2 regions of the Fodinicola feengrottensis genome follow, and region 2 is predicted to be linked to the other one. Evidence: riboswitches for the same ligand, from Rfam matches in the RefSeq annotation. Region 2 holds a riboswitch; the other holds the start of a gene.
What was found. A riboswitch is a leader RNA that binds a small molecule or an ion and turns the genes downstream of it on or off. The one in region 2 is predicted to bind FMN.
Positions count from the first base shown of each region.

Region 1: it holds a riboswitch for FMN, as region 2 does, so the genes downstream of both, ABD301_RS07950 (nicotinamide mononucleotide transporter family protein) here and ABD301_RS18425 (riboflavin synthase) in region 2, are expected to answer to the same signal.

Region 1 is NZ_BAAANY010000005.1:373,121-382,688, forward strand. Features, by position in the region: gene ABD301_RS07935 (NAD-dependent epimerase/dehydratase family protein) at 1-487, opposite strand, end outside; gene ABD301_RS07940 (cytochrome P450) at 478-1,626, opposite strand; gene ABD301_RS07945 (3-oxoacyl-ACP synthase III family protein) at 1,623-2,627, opposite strand; FMN riboswitch at 2,790-2,920, shown strand; gene ABD301_RS07950 (nicotinamide mononucleotide transporter family protein) at 2,992-3,636, shown strand; gene ABD301_RS07955 (LacI family DNA-binding transcriptional regulator) at 3,614-4,603, opposite strand; gene ABD301_RS07960 (glycoside hydrolase family 13 protein) at 4,629-6,242, opposite strand; gene ABD301_RS07965 (CBM35 domain-containing protein) at 6,262-8,751, opposite strand; gene ABD301_RS07970 (carbohydrate ABC transporter permease) at 8,783-9,568, opposite strand, start outside.
Region 2 is NZ_BAAANY010000012.1:42,691-52,258, reverse strand. Features, by position in the region: gene ABD301_RS18435 (DUF8189 domain-containing protein) at 1-466, opposite strand, end outside; gene ABD301_RS18430 (DUF8189 domain-containing protein) at 543-1,925, opposite strand; FMN riboswitch at 2,284-2,412, shown strand; gene ABD301_RS18425 (riboflavin synthase) at 2,510-3,100, shown strand; gene ABD301_RS18420 (bifunctional 3,4-dihydroxy-2-butanone-4-phosphate synthase/GTP cyclohydrolase II) at 3,097-4,338, shown strand; gene ribH (6,7-dimethyl-8-ribityllumazine synthase) at 4,335-4,820, shown strand; gene ABD301_RS18410 (DUF6355 family natural product biosynthesis protein) at 5,074-5,355, opposite strand; gene ABD301_RS18405 (FAD:protein FMN transferase) at 5,437-6,186, opposite strand; gene ABD301_RS18400 (hypothetical protein) at 6,194-6,445, opposite strand; gene ABD301_RS18395 (phosphoribosyl-ATP diphosphatase) at 6,508-6,825, shown strand; gene hisG (ATP phosphoribosyltransferase) at 6,844-7,713, shown strand; gene ABD301_RS18385 (phytanoyl-CoA dioxygenase family protein) at 7,721-8,626, opposite strand; gene ABD301_RS18380 (excinuclease ABC subunit UvrC) at 8,917-9,568, opposite strand, start outside.

The DNA of each region.
Region 1 (9,568 bases), on a different contig from region 2:
GGACTCGTGGCAGCAGAGTCGGATCGCCCGGACCGTAGACGGCGTGAGGTCGCAGGATGATCGTGTGAGGCCATCGGGACAGCAGAACTTCGGCCGAAGCCTTCGACGCGGCATAGGCGTTCAGGTATCGAGTGACGGGCGCGCGGGATTCGACGGCGGCCACGGTCGGCACGGCCGGGTCATAGACGCTCGCCGTCGAGATATGGACGAAACGCTTGCCGCGGAAGGAAAGCGCCACATTCCGGGTGCCGTCCACATTGGTGTTCCACACCCTCGCGGGTGAGCCCCAGTCGGTCACCGCGGCGGCCGCGTGTACGACGGCGTCGACTTCCGGCGGGGCGGCCAAAACCCCGCAATCGACGTCCCAGTGACCGATGCCCGGGACGCGGCGGCGGCCGAAGCCGTGGACCTCCCAACCACGAGCCCGAGCGGCCTGGCAGACCGCGCCACCGACAAAGCCGGTCGCGCCAGTGACGGCTATCCGCACCGCACCACCAATCGTTCGTACGCCGGGATCAGCACTCGCCGGGCCACCCTACGCTCCACAATGGACAGTCCGTCAAGGCCTAGCAGAGTCTCAAGAACGGTACGGATCTCGGCGTACGCCAACGGCATGCCCAGACAGAAATGCGCGCCAGCGCCGAACCAGAGCTGGCGCAGCGCCGGCGAATGCGGCCGGTCGGGATCGAACGGACCGAGCGTCTTCGCGCAGGAAATGGTCGCGATCACTACCCGCTCTCCCGCTTTCACCCGTTTACCGCCGACAAAAGCGTCACGCGCCACACTACGCAGCATGACCGGCGACGGGACGGTGAATCGCAGACCTTCGTTGACGACATCGTCAAGGCGCGTACGGTCAAGGGAAAGTCGGGCAAGCCAGCCGGTGTCGATCGCCAGGGCGATCAGCCGCGGCACGTAAGAGACGAGAGTTTCGGTGCCGGTCAACACAAAAGCAGCGACCGCGCCGAGCGCCTCCGATTCGGTCAGGCCGAGTTCGCGCATCCGGCCCGGGACCGTCGACGGATCTCCGTCCGCGTACGCGCGGACAGCCGGTGCGGTCAGGTCGGCCAGCACCGACCGGCATCGGGCGACCTGGCTGGGCGTCAGCCGCGGCCGTCCGAGCCGGACCATCGACGTCATCGCCGTGCCAGCGGCAAAAGCCCGAGCCAACTCCGCGCGATCGGCCGACGGCAAGCCGACCAACGCGCAAATCACCGCGCCCGCCAGGTCTTTCACCACCGAGACCACGTCAACCGGACGGCCGGCCCGCAGCTCGGATGATAGGAAAGCCATCGGAGCCGCCGCCACCTCCGCGCACAAGGAAGAAACCGCGCGAGCGGTGAAAAGTCCGCCGAGTTTTCGGCGCAGTTCAGCGTGTTCGGCGCCTTCCATGTTGAGCAGCACCCGCGGCCCCACCACCGGCGTCCATAAATCCGCCGGCGAGCCAGGACCGGTTTTGGTGAAGGAAACCGGGTCGCTCAGCACCTGGCGGGCGATCGCGGCATCGCTGACGACGACCCCGACGCGCGGCACGCGTACCACTGGGTAAACCAGCCCGAGCCCTCTGACCAGCGGGTACGCGACTGGATGAGCGCCGAACTGGACGCGCCGCTCCGCGGCCGTCACAGCCGGATCACCACGATCCCGAGGCTCACCCCGCCGGCCAGACCGACCAACGCGACCAGGTCGCCGGGCCCGCAGCGGCCCAGTTCTCGAGCCTTGACCAGTTGGAAAGGCAGGCTCGCGGACGCGAGATTTCCGTGCTCAGGCAGGGTAATCACCAGCCGATCGGTCGGCACCCCGGTACGCCGGCAGATCTCCGCCAAATACGGCATCGACACCTGATGGACACCAATAACGGCGAAATCGTCCCAGCTCAGGCCGAGCCGGTCCAACGTCCCATCCAGGATTTCCGGCCCCAGGGACAGAAAAGCGGCCTTCATCCGGGCGCCGTCCATCGCGAAGTACGAGAACTCCACGTCCCGCGGGTGCGCGGATCCGCCGGACGGCAGCGTACCCACCTCCCACTGGCTGGAGTCGGCGCTGAAACCGCAGCCCAGCACGCCTTCGCCGGCCGCCCCAGCGGTCAGCAGCATCGCCGACCCCGCGTCGGACAGGGTGTAGCCGGGGAAGGTACGCACGAAACTGGCCAGGTCGGGCACGCTCCAGCGGACCGCCCGGGACGGCGCCTCACCGCCAGCGACGAGGACGGTCTGATAGCGGCCGGTGGCGATCAGCGCGTCCGCCACCTCGATGCCGTTCAGCATGCTGTTGCAGGCGTTCTTCACATCCATCACCGGACATCGCAGCTCCAGCTTGGCCGCCACGATGTGCGCGGTCGCCGGCTCCACCATGTCCTGGCTCGCGGACGCGAACAGCAACAAGTCGACTTCGGCCACGCTCGTACCCGTCTCGGCCAGCAACTTGCGCGCTGCCGCGACGGCGAGGTCCGAGGCCTGCTCATGGTCGCCCATCACATGGCGCGACTCGATCCCGGTCAGCCGCTTGATCAGCCCTTCCGGCGGCCCGAAAGTGCCGCTCGCTGCCCGGATCCGCCGCTCGGTCTCGGCGGTGGTCAGCCGCCGCTCCGCCAGCTGCACCGCAGTGCCGGCCAGATGTGCGCCCATCGCCGCCCCGCCTTCGCCGCTCGTCGTGCGGCGAGCGTATTCATCAAGGCCGCATCATCGCGTGCGTACAACTACTCACGCATGTCGGGGCTGTGGTTTTAATCGCTGCGTACGCCCGGGAATAGTGCGACACTCGCAGGCGCTAGATCGACACGTAAGAGTTCGTGCGCTCCGGGGTCGGTGTAAATCCGAACCGGCGGTGACAGTCCGCGAGCCGCTGCCAGCCAGGTAGTGGTTGATCCGGTGGAATTCCGGGACCGACGGTGAAAGTCCGGATGGGAGGCAGCGCACGCGCGACGGTGCTGCCGTACGCGCGCACGCCTTCCGCTGTCCCCGTGGCGTTTTTGTCGCGAAGGAGCGGGACGTGCACATCTTGTTGACGACCGGGTTGACGGTCTTCGGCCAGTTCATCTCGTGGGCCGAGCTGATCGGCCAGATCTGCGCGCTCACTGTCGTGCTGCTGGCCCAGCGCCGGACTTTGTGGACCTGGCCCGTACAAATCGCCGCGACCGTCCTGCTGGTCGCCGTCTACGCGTCCGCGCATCTGGGCGGCCTCGCCGCCCGCAACGTGCTGATCCTGCTGATCTCGATTTACGGCTGGTGGGCTTGGCAACACAACCGTGACGCCGTTTACGGGATAGCCGTACGCCGATCGACCTGGCCCGAACGCGGCCTGCTCGCCGGCATCATGGTGTTCGGCACTCTGGGTTTCGCCTGGTTGCTCAACGCTTTGAACGCTTCCTGGGCGCCGCTGCCGGACGCGTGGATCTTCGTTGGTACGGCCGTTGCCTTCTTCGCCCAGGGCCGTGGCCTGGTCGAGTTCTGGCTGGTCTGGCTGCTGGTCGACGCGGTGGGCGTTCCCCTGCAAATCACCGGCCACCTCTACTTCTCGGCCGCGATATACGTCGTCTTCGCCGCCCTGGTCATCTACGGCTGGATCGGCTGGGCCCGCTCCGCCCGCGTCCAACGTGAGGCCCCACAGGCCATTAGCGAGGCGCCGGCGCGGTAGAGGCGCGTACGACGAGTTCGGGTTCAAAGAGCATCGCGTCGGTCGGCACCACCTCGGCGTCGATCTGCCGCAGCAACAGGTCGACGGCCGCATGCGCCATCGCCACGATGGGCTGCCGGACAGTGGTCAGCGGCGGATCGGTGTAGGCCATCAGCCCGGAGTCGTCGAAGCCGACAACCGACACTTCCCGCGGGACCTCTCGGCCAAGCTTTCGGGCGGCTCGTACAGCTCCCATCGCCAGCACGTCGTTGCCGCAGATCACGCCGGTCGCACCTGCCGCGATGAGTGGGAGCGCCCCGCTGTGTCCCTCCTCGATCGTGAACCCCGCGTGCGCCACCAGCTCCGGACTGCCGCCGAGGGCGCGGTACGCGGCCAGTTTGCGAGCCGACGGCATGTGCTCACGCGGGCCTAGAACGGCACCGATGCGGCGGTGTCCCAGGTGGGTCAGGTGGCTGTACGCCTGGCCGACCGCGTGTTCTTCGTCCGTACACACACTCGGAACGTCAAAACCCGGGACGGCTGCGTTGATCAACACGGTCGGCAGGCTTCGCGCTCGTAACAGCGCGTAGTGCCCCTTCGATGCCGTCGCGTACTGGTAGAGGCCGCTCGCGAACAGCACACCCGAAACCTGTTGCTCAATCAGCAACTCGACGAAGTCGGCCTCGTTGACGCCGTCAACCGTACGTGGACACAGGACCGCGGTGATTCCCCGTTTGGCCAACGCACCGGCGACGGCTTCGGCGAAGCTCGCATAAATCGGGTTCTGCATGTCCGGCAGCACGACGCCGACCAGCCGCGCGGTCTCCCCACGCAGCTTGGCCGGACGCTCGTACCCGAGGACGTCCAGGGCGGTGAGGACCGCGGCGCGGGTGGCGTCGGAGATGCCCGGCTTGCCGTTGAGCGCCCGGGACACGGTGGCCTGGCTGACCCCGAGATGCTCGGCCACATCGGCCAGTTTCCTTGCCACCGTCCGATGGTAGACAGGCACCGGGTCAGCCCGTCCACAACCACGCCGCCGCGTCGCTGGGCAACCGGCCGCCGACCAGGTCCGCGCTGCTGACCAGGACCGTGCGGTGCGGTGGCAGCTCGATCGGGTCCGCGGACAGGTTGACCACGCAGGCGAAGTCGCCGGGCCGGCCGAAGGCGAGTACGTCCTCGCCGGTGTCCAGCCAGCTCATCGGCCCGTCGCCGAGCCCAGCCTGCGCCTGCCTGATCGCCAGCGCCCGCTGGTAGAGGCGCAGGATCGAGGCCGGATCGGGGCGCTGCGCGGCGACCGAGCGGGCCGCCCAGCCGGGAGGCGGTGGCAGCCACGGCTGCGCCGCCCCGAAGCCGTACGCGGGGCCGCCGGCGGACCATGGCAACGGTACGCGGCAGCCGTCGCGGCCCGGGTCGGTGCACCCGCTACGTACGTACATCGGGTCCTGGCGGACCGCGTCCGGCAGCGTCTCGACCTCCGGTAGGCCGAGTTCTTCGCCCTGGTACACATAAACTGAGCCCGGCAATGCGAGCGTCAGCAACGCCGCCGCGCGGGCCCTGCGCAACCCGGTGGCCTCATCAGAGGGGCTGAGATGACGGGCCTGTCGCATAGCGTGGTCGAACCCGGTGTCCGTACGCCCATAACGGGTGACCGTGCGGGTCACGTCGTGGTTGCACAGGACCCACGTACTCGGGGCGTCGACCCGAGCGTGCGATGCAAGCGTGTTTTCGATGCAGGCTCGCAACATCTTCGGATCCCATGGACAGCCGAGAAAGTCGAAGTTGAACGCCGCGTGCAACTCGTCCGCGCGCAGGTAGTTCGCGAATCTTTCGCTGTCAGCGAGCCACACCTCGCCGATCAGCGCCCGGGGTTCTGGATAGCCGTCGGCGATCCGCCGCCATTCCCGGTAGATGTCGTGGATGTCCTCGCGATCGACGTACGGATGCGGGTCGGGCGGCGTGGCCGGGTCGAAGTCGGTCAGCTCGGGATCCTTGGCGCACATCGCCGCGGAGTCGATGCGGATGCCGTCGACACCGCGGTCGAACCAGAACCGGAGGATGTCCGCGAACTCCGTTCGCACCTGCGGGTGCCGCCAGTTCAGGTCGGGCTGCGCAGGCGCGAACAGGTGCAAATACCACTCGCCGTCGGCGGCCCGGGTCCAGGCCCTGCCACCGAAAACCGAGTTCCAGTTGTTCGGTGGCCGCTCGCCGTTTTCGCCGCGTCCGGGCCGGAACCAGAAGAGCTCCCTGGCCGCCGAGCCGGGACCCTCGGCGAGTGCCCGCTGGAACCAGGCATGCTGATCCGAGCAGTGGTTGGGAACGATGTCAATGATGACCCGGATGCCGGCCCGGTGAACCTCACCGATGAGCTGCTCGGCCGCGGCCAGGGTCCCAAAAGCCGGGTCAATGTCCCGATAGTCGGCCACGTCGTAGCCGGCATCCGCCATCGGAGAGGGGAACCAGGGGCTCAGCCAGATCGCGTCGATCCCCAGCTCCCGCAGATACCAGAGCCGGTCCCGGATGCCCGCGAGATCACCGACACCATCGTCGTTCCCGTCCGCGAAAGAGCGCGGATAAATCTGATAGATGGCGGCATGACGCCACCAGTCGCGGGTGCTGTCGTGCGGCACTGGTGCCTGCTTTCGTTGGTCAGAAGCCACTGTTGCCAGCGCCGCGGATGAGGGTGTAGCCGGTCAGGTTGTTGAGCCCGCCACTGGCCGCGCCGGTGACCGTCACATAGGACACGGTGGCGCTGCCGGCGGCGTTGAGCTCGATACCGTACGTACCGGCGCCGTTGACCGCCACGTGGTCGAGACTGAGATTGCTGATGGTCTTTTGGAAGCTGAGCAGGATCCCCTGGTAGCGACTGTCCACAATAGACAGGTCTTTGACCAGAACCGGCGCGGTGATGTCCGCGGTGTCGGCGTAAATCCACAGGGCACCGAGCTGGGCCGCCCAGTTCGGCTCGTATCCACCGGTACGCGTCAGGGTGTTGCGCTGGACGGAGGTCGTACCGCTGAAAGGAACCGGGCCGAACCGGGTGCTGATCGCGATACCGGCACTCGCGTTCACCGTGTCCGAGAGCAGACAGTCCTCGACCCGGTTTCCATCGCCGCCATAAATTCCGACGGTGTTCGCCAGCAGCGGCAGGGTGGCGGTGTCGTATGTGTAGGCACTGTTGGTGACCGCGGATCCTTCGGAGAACATCGCCAACGCGTCGTCACCGGTGTTGCGGGTGACACTCTGATCCACCCTGATGTTGCTGACATTCGCGTGAATGTTCACTCCGTCGGCGAAGGTGTCCCGGATCCGTACGCCGGCCGCGTAAAACCCGCTGGTGCCCGAGTCGATCCACATACCGACCTTGACATGTTCTATCCAGACGTTGAAAACCAGCGAGCCAGCGCCGAAGGTCCCATCGAGCGCGCTGTCGAAATTCTGGTCGTCGCGATAGCGTACGTCCCCAGCGAAGGTGAAATCGGCGAGCTGTACATTTCCGCCGGTGCCGTAGAAACCGCCTTTCCCGTTTGTTCCTCGCAGTGTCGAGTACCACGGGCCGGCGCCGCGAATGCTGACGCCCGATACGTTAAAGCGGCTGGTCGTGATGAAGGTTCCGGCCGGAATCCACACACCCTTGCCCTGCGACTGGGCGGCCGAGATGGCCGAGTTGATCGCCGAAGTGTCGTCACCGGAGTCGTTGGCGACCGCGCCGTACGAGGTGATCGAAAGGTAGTTCGCCGGCATCGCGAGGGCCGCCGCGACCTGTTCGGTGTCGATGAGATCGATCGCGTAGTAGGAGGCTGTGGAACTGGCGTCCTTTTGCAGCTTCAGGACCGTACCGGCTGGCCAGCTGCCAATCTGAGCCCGAATTTCGTCGTAGAAATGGTGACCCGAGCCGCCGGCCGGATCGTTGTTGTACGGATAGGCGCCGTAGACCCAACTGTACGTCGAGCTCAGGCTCAGGTCCTGAATTTTGTTTCCGTTGGCGTAAAGCGCGAGTGGGGCGGTGATGCCAGTACCAGCCGCGTTATCCGGAATGGCATAGCGCAACACTATCGAGTTCGTCGGTTTGGTGAGAGTGAACTGCACGTACTGACCGGTGCTGCTGAGCTGGACGGCACGCCGGCCAGAGGACTCCGAGGCAAGGGTGAGATAGGTACGGTCCGGTCCGATGACCGAGGCGTTTGTGCTGCCGGACTCGGCTTCGTACTCGGTGTATGGCACGGTCGCGCCGCGATTGGCCAGCGCCGCTGACCCGGCGACGGTGACGTTGTCGAGCGAGACATTGCCGCTGTCGCCCGAATCGTACTGATAGCCGATCAGGTTGAGACCGGCTCGCAAGGACACGTTTTGGTCGACAGTCAGCCAACCACTGCCAGCAGGCAGGGACAGCTGGCCGGTTTTGAGGCCGTTGAGATAGACACTGAGCGTCTTGGTGGCACCGGTGCCGTTCGCAAAACGCAGGGTCGCGGTGTACGCGCCGGCCGCCGGCGCGTTCACGGTTTCGATCGCCCGTGCGCCGACCCCGGTAAAACCGGTGACATACCCGGTTCCGGTGAATCCGCCGGTGGTTGCCGCGACCGACGGTCCCCCAGAGACAAAAGCGGTCTCCAGGTCGTACGTCGGGCCCGTGCCAGGTGGAGTGGTCGGGGTGACAGTGAGATTGTCCAGGTTGACATTTCCCGAGTCGGTGCTGTCGAATTTGTACGCGATCGTGTTATTGCCGCCGTTGAGGGAGACCGACTCGGTTTCGGTGCCCCAGGTGTTCCAATCCCCCGGCGAGGACAGGCTGATCTGCTGCTGTTTTGTGCCGTTCACATAAAGCGAGAGCGTCATGTTCACGCCGGTGCCGTTCGCGTACCGGAGTGCCACCGAGGCCATCGAGGCGGATGACGAACTGACGGCGAAACTGGTGGTGGCGTTGCCTTTGTTCGTATCGGTGTAGCCACCGACGAAACCGCTGCCGGTGTAGCCGGTGTGGTCGGTGGCCACGGCCGCACCGCCGGACAGGCTGGCCGATTCGGCTTCGTACGTGGTGGTGGCAGCTGCCGCCGCGGATGGCTGGACTGCGCCCGCAAGGGCGACGACAGCCGCCAAGCCGGCGACGAGCAGAGCTGGAGTTGAGCGATGGGGCTTCATTGCTGACTCCTTGCCTGTGATGGGACGGTTTTTATCCCTTGAGCGCGCCGGCCGACAGTCCGCTGAGAATGCTGCGCTGGAAGATCAGGAAGACGACGATCAGCGGGATACTGGCGAGCGCGAGACCGGCGAACATCTCGTTCTGGGTGACATAGCTGGCAAACGAGAGCCGGCTGAGCGCGACGCTGATGGTCTGCGACTGAGGATCCTGCAGCACCAGCAGCGGCCAGAGGAAATCCTTCCAGGACGCGATGATCGCAAAAATCGAGACCACCGCGAGAACCGGCCGGGAAAGCGGCAGGACGATGTTCCAGAGCATCCGGAACCGGCCGGCGCCGTCGATACTGGCCGAGTCCAGCAGGTCGTTGGGGATCTGGTCGAAAAAACGTTTGAGAATGTAGACGTTGAAGGCATTCGCGGCTGCCGGCAGCCACAGCGCCCATGGCGTGTTGAGCAGGTTCACGCCGATGATCGGCACGTTGGCGACCGTCAGGTACGCCGGCACCAGCAGGGCTGCCGCCGGCAGCATCAACGACGCGAGCATGGCAGCGAGAATCACGTTTCCGAACAACGGACGCAGCTTGGACAACGCGTACGCCGCCGCCACGTCGACGGTCAACTGGATCAGCCAGCCGCCGACCGCGTAGAGGGCGGTGTTCAGCATGAAGTGACCGATCTCCAGTTTTTGCCACGCGACGAGGAAAGTCTCAAAATGCCACTCATGCGGGATCAGGGTCGGGGTGGGCTGGGCCAGTTCGACCGGTGTCTTGACCGCGCTGACGAACATCCAGTAAAGCGGGAACACAAAAATCAGCAC
Region 2 (9,568 bases):
TGTTGATCGCGAAAACGTGATACGCGCCCGCCGCGTCATAGACCGCGGAGATACCGGGAAGGTATCCGGGAGCAGTCGATTGCAGCCGACCCACCGCCGCTCGCGCCTCGTCGAGAAACTGCCGGTAGGCACCATTGTTGTATGTCGTCCACGGCTGCCAAGTGCTGCCCTGCCCGGAAATGTCCCAAGCGGCGCCGGCGTTGCACTGCGCATCGAGCAAGCAGTCCACTGTGTACGGTGGAATGTGGACGCTGTTGATCTGCCAGAGTCCCCGGTCGACCGAGCCGTCGGAGTTCCGCGGCGAGACCGCACTGGGATCGCATCCGGACTCGGCCAGTGCGACCGCGACCGCGGTGACCAGAGAGTCGTCGCGAAACCCGGCGTTATAGCCGACCTGGGCGCATAAATCCGAGCCTACCGCCGCCGACGCCGCGGGCGAGGTGGCCACGAGACCCGCGATCGTCAAGACCGCGACGGCAATCAGCGCTGCGGCGCGTCTCAGTCTGTGGTAGGAGTATTTCGTCATCTCGACCCTTTCCGGATCAGTAGAAGTCGCTGCCGCCAACGGTGGCGCCCCAGCCGTGCCAGGTGCCGTCGTACGTCTGCTGGTAAATGGCTCCGGTGCCGCCGACCGCGAAGACGTCGTAACGTCCGCCGTGATATGTGATGCCGGGCGTACCGTGCACGGTCCCGTCCAGGTTCTGCCAGCTTCCCCAGCCGTCGGAGTTGTGAATGATCTGGTAAAGGGTGCCGTCGTTATTGATCGCGAAGACGTGGTACGCGCCATCGACGTACAACGCCTCGACATTGGTCAGGTTCGAGCCGCCGATCCTGTTCCAGTCATGCCAGGTGCCGTCGTACGTTTTCTGGTAAAGAACACCCTCCCCGCCGGCCGCGAAAACGTCGTACCGGCCGTCGTGGTACGTCACGCCGGGCACGCCGCTGACGCCGCTGCCCAGGTTTTGCCAGTCGCCCCAGCCGTCGGCGTTGTGGATGAGCTGGTAAAGCGTGCCGTCATTGTTGATCGCGAAAATGTGGTAGACGCCGTTGACGTAGAGGGCCTGGACGCCGCCCACTAGATTGGATCCGCCGATTTTCGTCCAGCCGTGCCAGGTTCCGTCGTAGATTTGCTGGTAAAGGGCGCCACCGCCGCCAATGGCGAAGACGTCGTACCGGCCGTCGTGGTAGGTCACGCCTGGCGTGCCGTGCACTGTGCCGCCAAGGTTCTGGAAAGCGCCCCACCCATCGGCGGTGTGAATCCGCTGATAGAGCGTTCCGTCCTTGTTGATCGAGAAAACGTGGTACGCGCCAGCGGCGTCATAGACGGCGGACACCCCAGGGTCGTCGACGACATTGACATACCGATAGGCCACGTAGTTCCCGGTCGGCTCGAATCCCACCTTGGCCTGGCTGAATGTTTCGTGCGTGTGGTGTTCTGGCGGAGCGGACCCGTCGAGTCCGCCGAAGTTGAAATAGGAGAAATGCACGTGGTCGGATTCCCACGCCTCAAAGAGGAACGCGTGTCCGTCGATGGTGTCGTTCAGCAGGTCGCCTGGCCGCAGTCCGCTCTTGTCCGCGCCCCGGCCGCTGACCTCGACGAATCGCGACGGGTCAGCGGCGAAATCGGTTGTGTTGTCGTCGGAATTCAGGTGCCAGGCCATGTCGACGAATCCTGAGCAGTCCGTACGATACTTGCGCGTCTGACCCGCGTCGAAGACCGATCCGTTGGGGTCGTACGCCGGCGCCCGGCGCATCCAGTCGTCGGCCCGGGCGATCAGCTCCGACCTGGTGATCTTCCCGCCAATTCCGGATGCCGCGAAGGCTGGTGTCGCAGCACCGGCGAAGCCGAAGCTCGCCAGCAAAGTCGTGGTCGCGATCAGCGCGCCTGACCACCGACGCAGAGCTGGCCGTATACTTTCACTCATGTAACTTTCCTTTTTTTGGGCCGGAAACACCGGCGTCCTACCGGCGGACCTTCCAGAGCATGACGAAGGAGTCAGCGCTGGCCAACGGTTTTCGGCCACGGCCGAAAACGCCACACACGTGCGTTCCCTCTGCTTCGGAGGCCTTCGCCGTCGGACGTGAGGCCGGTGGTGCTGATGTGGCCAACGTGGCGGAAGGCCGTTTGCGCGCAGGACGGGCGTGTTGCCGGTCTTGGCGAACAGAAGGCCCCCCAGTCCGCTGTGCGCGGATCCTGCCCCTTCGCGGTGATCGCGGATGTGGGGCAGGTCACCTAGGCGACGGACTCGACGATCACGTGCGACAATCGCAGGCGTAACAGCAGTACGCGCTCCGGGGTCGGTGTAATTCCGAACCGGCGGTTAAAGTCCGCGACCCGTCCGCAGCCAGCGGCCGGTTGACTCGGTGAAATTCCGGGACCGACGGTTAAAGTCCGGATGGGAGGATGCGCGCGCCGCCGATGGGCGTACGGAAACGTGCTCCTGTGGGCGTCGCTCCAAGGCACCTGCCTGACGCAACCCCGGTGACCATCGTCTGACCGGGAGGCAGGATGTTCACTGGCATCGTGGAAGAGCTCGGCTCCGTCGTGAGCTGGGAAAACCTGGGTACGGCGGGGCAGCTGACGCTGCATGGCCCGACCGTGTCCGCGGACGCGAAACACGGCGACTCGATCGCCGTCAACGGCGTCTGCCTGACCGTCATCCGTACGGACGGTGAGCATTTCACCGTCGACGTGATGGCCGAAACCCTCGACCGCTCGTCCATGGGCGGCGTCCAGCCCAGCGACCAGGTCAACCTGGAACGGGCCGTACGCGCCAGCGACCGGCTCGGCGGGCACATCGTCCAAGGCCACGTCGACGACACCGGCGAGCTGCTCAGCCGGCAGTCGGACGAGCACTGGGACGTGCTCAGATTCTCCGTACCCCGCCGATCTGCCAGGTATCTGGCCGAAAAAGGCTCAGTGGCTGTGGACGGCGTCTCGCTGACAGTGACCGCGGTCGGCGACGACTGGTTCGAGGTCAGCCTGATCCCGACCACCCTCGGCCTGACCACGCTCGGCAAGAAGGAACCCGGCCAGTTGGTCAACATCGAGGTCGACGTGATCGCGAAATACGTGGAACGGTTGGTGAGTACGCGATGATTGAGCCAGGGACAACGCCCTTTAACAGCATCGAAGACGCGATCGCGGACATCAAGGCGGGCAAGGCCGTCGTGGTGGTCGACGACGAGGATCGCGAGAACGAGGGCGACATCATCTTCGCCGCCGAAATGGCGACGCCGGAACTGGTCGGTTTCACCGTTCGCTATTCATCCGGCGTGATCTGCGCGCCGGTTACTGGTGACGAGGCGGACCGGCTCGAACTTCCGCCGATGTACCACACAAACCAGGACCGGAAGGGCACCGCTTACACGGTGTCGGTCGACGCAAGAAACGGCGTCGACACCGGCATTTCGGCCGCCGATCGGGCGCACACGTTGCGTACGATCGCGGCTCCGGCGACGGTCGCCGCCGATCTCACCCGGCCCGGACACATCTTTCCGTTGCGAGCCAAGGATGGTGGGGTGCTGCGTCGGCCCGGCCACACCGAGGCTTCGGTGGATCTGTGCCAGCTCGCCGGCCTGCGGCCAGCCGCGGCCTGCTGTGAGGTCGTGAACGACGACGGTTCGATGGCGCGGTTGCCGCAGCTTGTCGAGTTCTGCAAGGAACACGACCTCTGCCTGATCACCATCGCCGATCTGATCGCTTACCGGCGGCGGTCGGAAAAGCAGGTGGAGCAGGTGGTCGACACTCGGATTCCCACCAAATACGGTGACTTCGCCGCATACGGCTATCGGTCCATTGTGGACGGGCGCGAACATGTCGCGCTGGTCAGTGGCGACCTCGGCGACGGCGAGAACGTGCTCGTACGAGTGCATTCGGAATGCCTGACCGGTGACGCTTTTGGCTCCCTGCGGTGTGACTGCGGTCCGCAGTTGGACGCGGCGATGGGCGCGGTTGCGGCTGCGGGCAGGGGCGTGGTGCTCTATATCCGCGGGCATGAAGGCCGTGGCATTGGGCTGATGGCGAAACTGCAGGCGTACAAACTGCAGGACCAGGGCGCCGACACCGTCGACGCGAACACGCTGCTCGGGTTGCCCGCCGACGCACGGGATTACGGCATTGGCGCGCAGATCCTGGCCGATCTCGGCGTACGAAGCATGTTGCTGCTGACCAACAATCCGGCCAAGCGCGCTGGTTTGGAGGGTTACGGGCTGTCCGTCAACGGGCAGGTGCCGCTGCCGACCCACGTCCATCCCGAGAACATTCGTTATCTGCGGACGAAACGGGACCGGATGGGGCACGAGATCTTCGATCTTCCGGAAGCGGGTGTGTTGTGAGCGGCGACGGGCGGCCGGCCGTGGAATCGGTGGATGCGAGTGGGCTGCGCCTTGGCATCGTCTCGACCCGCTGGCATGGCGAGCTGACCGGAGTTTTGCTTGACCGGGCCCGCATCGCGGCCGCCAACTCCGGCGTGACGGACATTGTCCAGGTGCGGGTAGCCGGCGCGATCGAGCTGCCGGTGGTGGCGCAGGCGCTGGCCCGGGAGGTCGACGCGGTGGTCGCGCTCGGCGTGGTCGTACGCGGCGGAACACCGCATTTCGAGTACGTGTGCGACGCCGTCACGGCCGGCCTGACCAGGGTCGCGCTGGACGCCGGCGTACCGGTCGGGAACGGCGTACTCACCTGCGACACCCTCGAGCAGGTGCAGGACCGGGCGGGGTTGCCCGGATCTGCGGAGGACAAGGGCTATGAGGCGACGGTCGCGGCGCTCGACACGGCCGTCACGCTCCGCCGGCTGGCGGCTGGTGCATCGGTTTGAGCCGACCCACCAGGCGCCCGCCTTCGTGACAATCGGATTCCGATTGTGCAGGTCTACCTAGGGTGCGGCGCGAAACTGTCGTACCGTTGTGAAATTTTGAGCCCCCGCCCTTTCAGAAGGGTGGGGGGTGGGTGGCGGGTTTTTATTACGTAAGTTGACGCGCGCGCGAGATAAGCGCGCGTTCAACCCGCAGAGCTGAGCCGATTCCGCGAGGGTGGCGTGGGAAATCTCCGCCCTCGCGGCGGACAGACCACTAGCAACCGCCGATTTCGTTGGCGGTTCGGATGTTGAAGCCGTTGCCGAGGTCGGTGGTCTGGAAGCCCGGCACGCAGCGGGTCCAGTTCGAGCCGACCCAGGTGTGCACCTCGATGTTCACGTTGGTCGGGCGGCAGTTGCCCCAATGCGAGTGGTTCGCGGTGTCCGACCAGAACCCGCACTGGGAGGGCGGGCCGTCGGCGGCGGCCGGCGCGGCCGTCAAAGCGACCGTGCCGGCGGCCAGCAGGCCAGCCAACGCGACGGCGGGGATGAGCTTCACGATCGTCTCCTCTCGGTGGAACTGTGACTCCCGCACAGTGCCAAGCCGAGATGGAATCGGGATAGAATACGGACAAACGCCTCAAGCGGAGATGTATTGGTCCCATGCCGCCGTCCGCCAAGCAGGCTGCTCGCCGCCCACGACCAGCGCTCCCACCTGCGGTTCCGGCTCGTCGCCGGCGAGCAGCGCGGTGAGCGCGCGCTGCGCTCGCCACGCCTGAGTGTCCACCGCGATGGCCGTACGGGCGCCGGCTCGCACGGCCGCGACCGCGCCCTCGCGCAGCGTCAGCGGCCGCCAGCCGTCCGACCCCAACCACGCTTCCACCTGCCAGCCGGCTCTATAAGGACCGACACCAGCGACGCGTACGATATTGCCGACGGCCACTGCGACGCCGTCCGCGCCGGCTTCCAGCGCCTCCGCGGCCACCAGGTCGGTGGCCAGCGCGGCCGGAATGCCGGCCGGATCGATCGGCTCGGCGCTGTCGCGGCGAACCGTCCCGGTGGTGAAATCCACCGACAGCGCGATGCCGTGATCCTCCAGCAGGCCGGCCAGCAGCAGCGTCTCCGGGCTCACCGGGACCGGACCGTCGGCGGTGTTGATCTTGCAAAGCTCGCTGCCGCGGCGCTCCAGATCCCACCGCCGGGCCAGCCGATGCAGCGAGTCGCGAGCATCCTCGATGACCCCGGCGTCGCCGCCGATCACCACCAGCTCGACGTCGTCGCGGTCGTCGCAGACATGACTGCGAAAGATCGGCGCGGCGTCGGCGTCGTCGTACGTCTTCAGGCGGATCAGGGACGCGGACGGGTGCACCTCACTGTGCGTGACGTTCATCCGTGCGTCACCGCCGCTGGGTGGTCGCGGCGACCGTCACCGAGGACGGCGCTGGTCGCTGCACGCTCGGCGCTGCCGTACTGGCCGCACCCGTGCTGGCGTTCGGGCCCAGCAGGGCCACCGTGAGGCTGATCAATCCGCCAGCCGTGGCCGCTGTGACGGCGGCCATCCGGCGGCGCTCGCGGCTGGACTTGGCTCGCCGGTCCAGTGCGTTCTTATTAATCTCAGGTGCTGATCGACGTTCCCCGGACGTGCTCATAAACCTGAGTCTGCGTGAGGTACCTGACAGTTTCCTGAGAATGTGCTCTTCGGTCGGTGAGAATGACCGCCGAGACCCTCCGTCGTACGGCCCGGCCGGCCTGGAAAGATACCGATGTGAAGACTTTTGAGCAGTTGTTCGGCGAGCTGTCGGCCAAGGCGGCCGCCGGCGAGCCGGGTTCGGGCACGGTCGCGGCGCTGGAGGCCGGCGTCCATTCGATCGGGAAGAAGATCGTCGAGGAGGCGGCCGAGGTCTGGATGGCGGCCGAGTACGAGTCGACCGACCGCACCGCCGAGGAGATCTCCCAACTGCTCTATCACCTGCAGGTCGTGATGCTGGCCCGCGGCATCACGCTCGACGACGTTTACGCACACCTCTAAAGGAGACCGCTGGCTGTCATGGAATCCACCCGTACGCTGCGCATCGCCCTGCCCAACAAGGGTTCGCTCGCCGACCCGGCGGCGACCATGCTTCGGGAGGCGGGGTACGCGCAGCGCGGGAGCCATCGCGAGCTGGCCATCCTCGACGCGCCCAACCAGGTCGAGTTCTTCTACCTACGGCCACGGGACATCGCCACCTACATCGGCTCCGGCGAGATCGACCTCGGCGTCACCGGCTGGGACCTGCTGTTGGACGCCGGAATCGAGGCCGAGACGCTGCTCAAGCTGGGCTTTGGCGGTTCCACGTTCCGCTATGCGGCACGTCCCGGCGCGGTCAAGGAACTGGCTGACCTGGACGGGCTGCGGATCGCCACCTCGTTCCCCGGGTTGGTCGCCGCGCACCTACGCGAGCACGGCCACGCGGCCACGATCATCCAGCTGGAGGGCGCGGTGGAGAGTGCCATCAGGCTCGGTGTCGCGGACGCCATCGCGGATGTGGTGGAGACCGGCAGCACGTTGCGCGCGGCCGGTCTGGAGATCGTCTGCGACCCGATCCTGGAGTCCGAGGCGGTGCTGGTCCGCCGGCCCGGTGGTGGCCACGACAGCGTCCAGCACGCCGTGGACCTGCTGCTGCGCCGGCTGCAGGGCGTGCTGGTCGCCCGGCAGTACGTGATGCTCGCGTACGACGTGCCGACCGCGCTGCTGACCGAGGCGACCGCGCACACTCCGGGCATCGAGTCGCCGACCGTTTCGCAGCTGCAGCGCGAAGGATGGGTGGCGGTGCAGGCGATGATCCTGCGGTCCGATATCCACCCGATCATGGATGCACTTTACGAGGTGGGGGCGCGCGCGATTCTCGTCACCGACATTCACGCGTGCCGCTTGTAAACCACCGCTAGCGGAGGTAGGGCTCGCTGCCGTCGAGGAGGCCGCGGGCCCGGAGTTCGGCGCGCAGCGGAATGTCGTTGTCGATCCAGCCATCCTGGCGTACGCCCCAGAAATTCGCGTGGTCCGGGCCGTTACCCAGCAGCTGCTGCTGGACGGGCGTGAGAATGCGCTGCCAGTGTGGATCCGGGTGATAGCGCTCCTCGTCCAATGGCCGGATCCAGCGATGGGTGTAGCCGACGAAGACGAGTTTTCGGGTGACGGAAGAAACATTGACCGAGCGGGAGTGCCACAGTCGGCGGTCGAAAATGAACGCGTCGCCGGCTTTGGCTTCGATGCTCACCGCGCCGGGTGGCGTGATGACCGGATCGCCGGGCTTGGCTGGCCGGCCGGCCAGCTCGTTGTTGAGGTGGCTGCCCGGAATGATCTGGGTCGCGCCGCTGCCTTTCCCGAGGTCTGACAACACAAAACAGACCTTCAGCGACAGCATTGGACGTACCGCGGCGTCGATGTCGGAATTCTGCCGGTAACCGTCCTGGTGCCAGTTCCAGAACGGTGCCACCGGCTCGGTGATCGGCGGATTGACATCGATGTGGTTGTGGTGGCTGTAGATGTTCCAGCCCAGCAGACTCCACACGTAGCGGAAAGTGCTCGGATAGTCGAGCAGCTCGGCGAACATCGGATCGCGGGCGAAGAATCCCAGTAGGTGCAGGGATTTGTCGGCGCGCAATCCGCCCGCGTTGGCCTCCTCCTGATAGACCTTGTCGACGGCGCGTACGAGCCGCTTTTGCATCGTCGATTCCAACGCGTTCGGAATCAACAGCCAGCCCTGTTCCTGGAATTGCTCGCGCTCACTTTTGCTGATGCGTTCGTACCCAGTGCTGGAGACAGCTCTGACGTCGTCGTCAATAGTCATGTTTCGCGTTTCCCTCTTTTGTGATGTGTCGTGCAGATCACCCAAAACAGCCGGGTGATGTCCACACCCCTTCTCCCGGTGATGCCTCGAAGGTCCTTCACAGGAATAAACGGCTGTGGGCGGCATCAGGTTGGTCGAAGGATGAAACTTTCTTTTGCCTTGATCGGCCTTATGCAACTGTGCACGCGAACAACGCCCGACCGCGTCCGCAACCGGTCGCGTGAAGCGTTGCTCAGCGGATTATGTCCAGCGTGCGGCATTCATCCTCAGGTCGTACGCCGAGCGGCTTTCTATCGTTGAACGTGATGCAACCGGGCCGCGAGGGCGGCATTGCGGGTCGCGAAGGACTGCCATTCCGGCGCCGTCGCGGCGACCCGGTCGCGGGCGGTGGGTTCGCTGCAGCGGCGCTGGGTCCAGGTCGACAGCCGGCCAGCGCGCATCTCGAAGCGTACGAGCAGACCGTCCGCCCAGCCGTGCACGACAAGATCACGGGTGTCGGTGCGGGTCGCCTTCTGTTCGGAGACGATCCACTCGATCGCCTCCAGCTCGGCCTGCAGCTGGCCGGCGAGCTCGAAGCCAAGGTCGGCGGACGCGCAGTCCCGCCGACGTACGAGCTCGGTCCGCACTGCCGCGACCGCCGCCGGGTCACGCTCCAACACGGCCATCGCCGCGTCCATAAGTGCGGCGCGATCAGACTGTTCAACACCCCGTACACGAGCGAGGTCCCGCTCCGAGCCGCTGAGCTTGCTGGCCGCGTACGCGATCGGGATCAGTCGTTCCAGCGCCGACAGCGCGAGCCGGACCTTGAGACCGCCCAAATACGGTCCAAAAAGACGGGAGCCGGCGACCGTGTCGGGGGAGCGGACGGCCCGCAGCCCGACCCGCTGGTCCAGCCGGATGTAGACGGGGACCTCCGCGCCGCCGGGCGTGCGGTTCCAATAC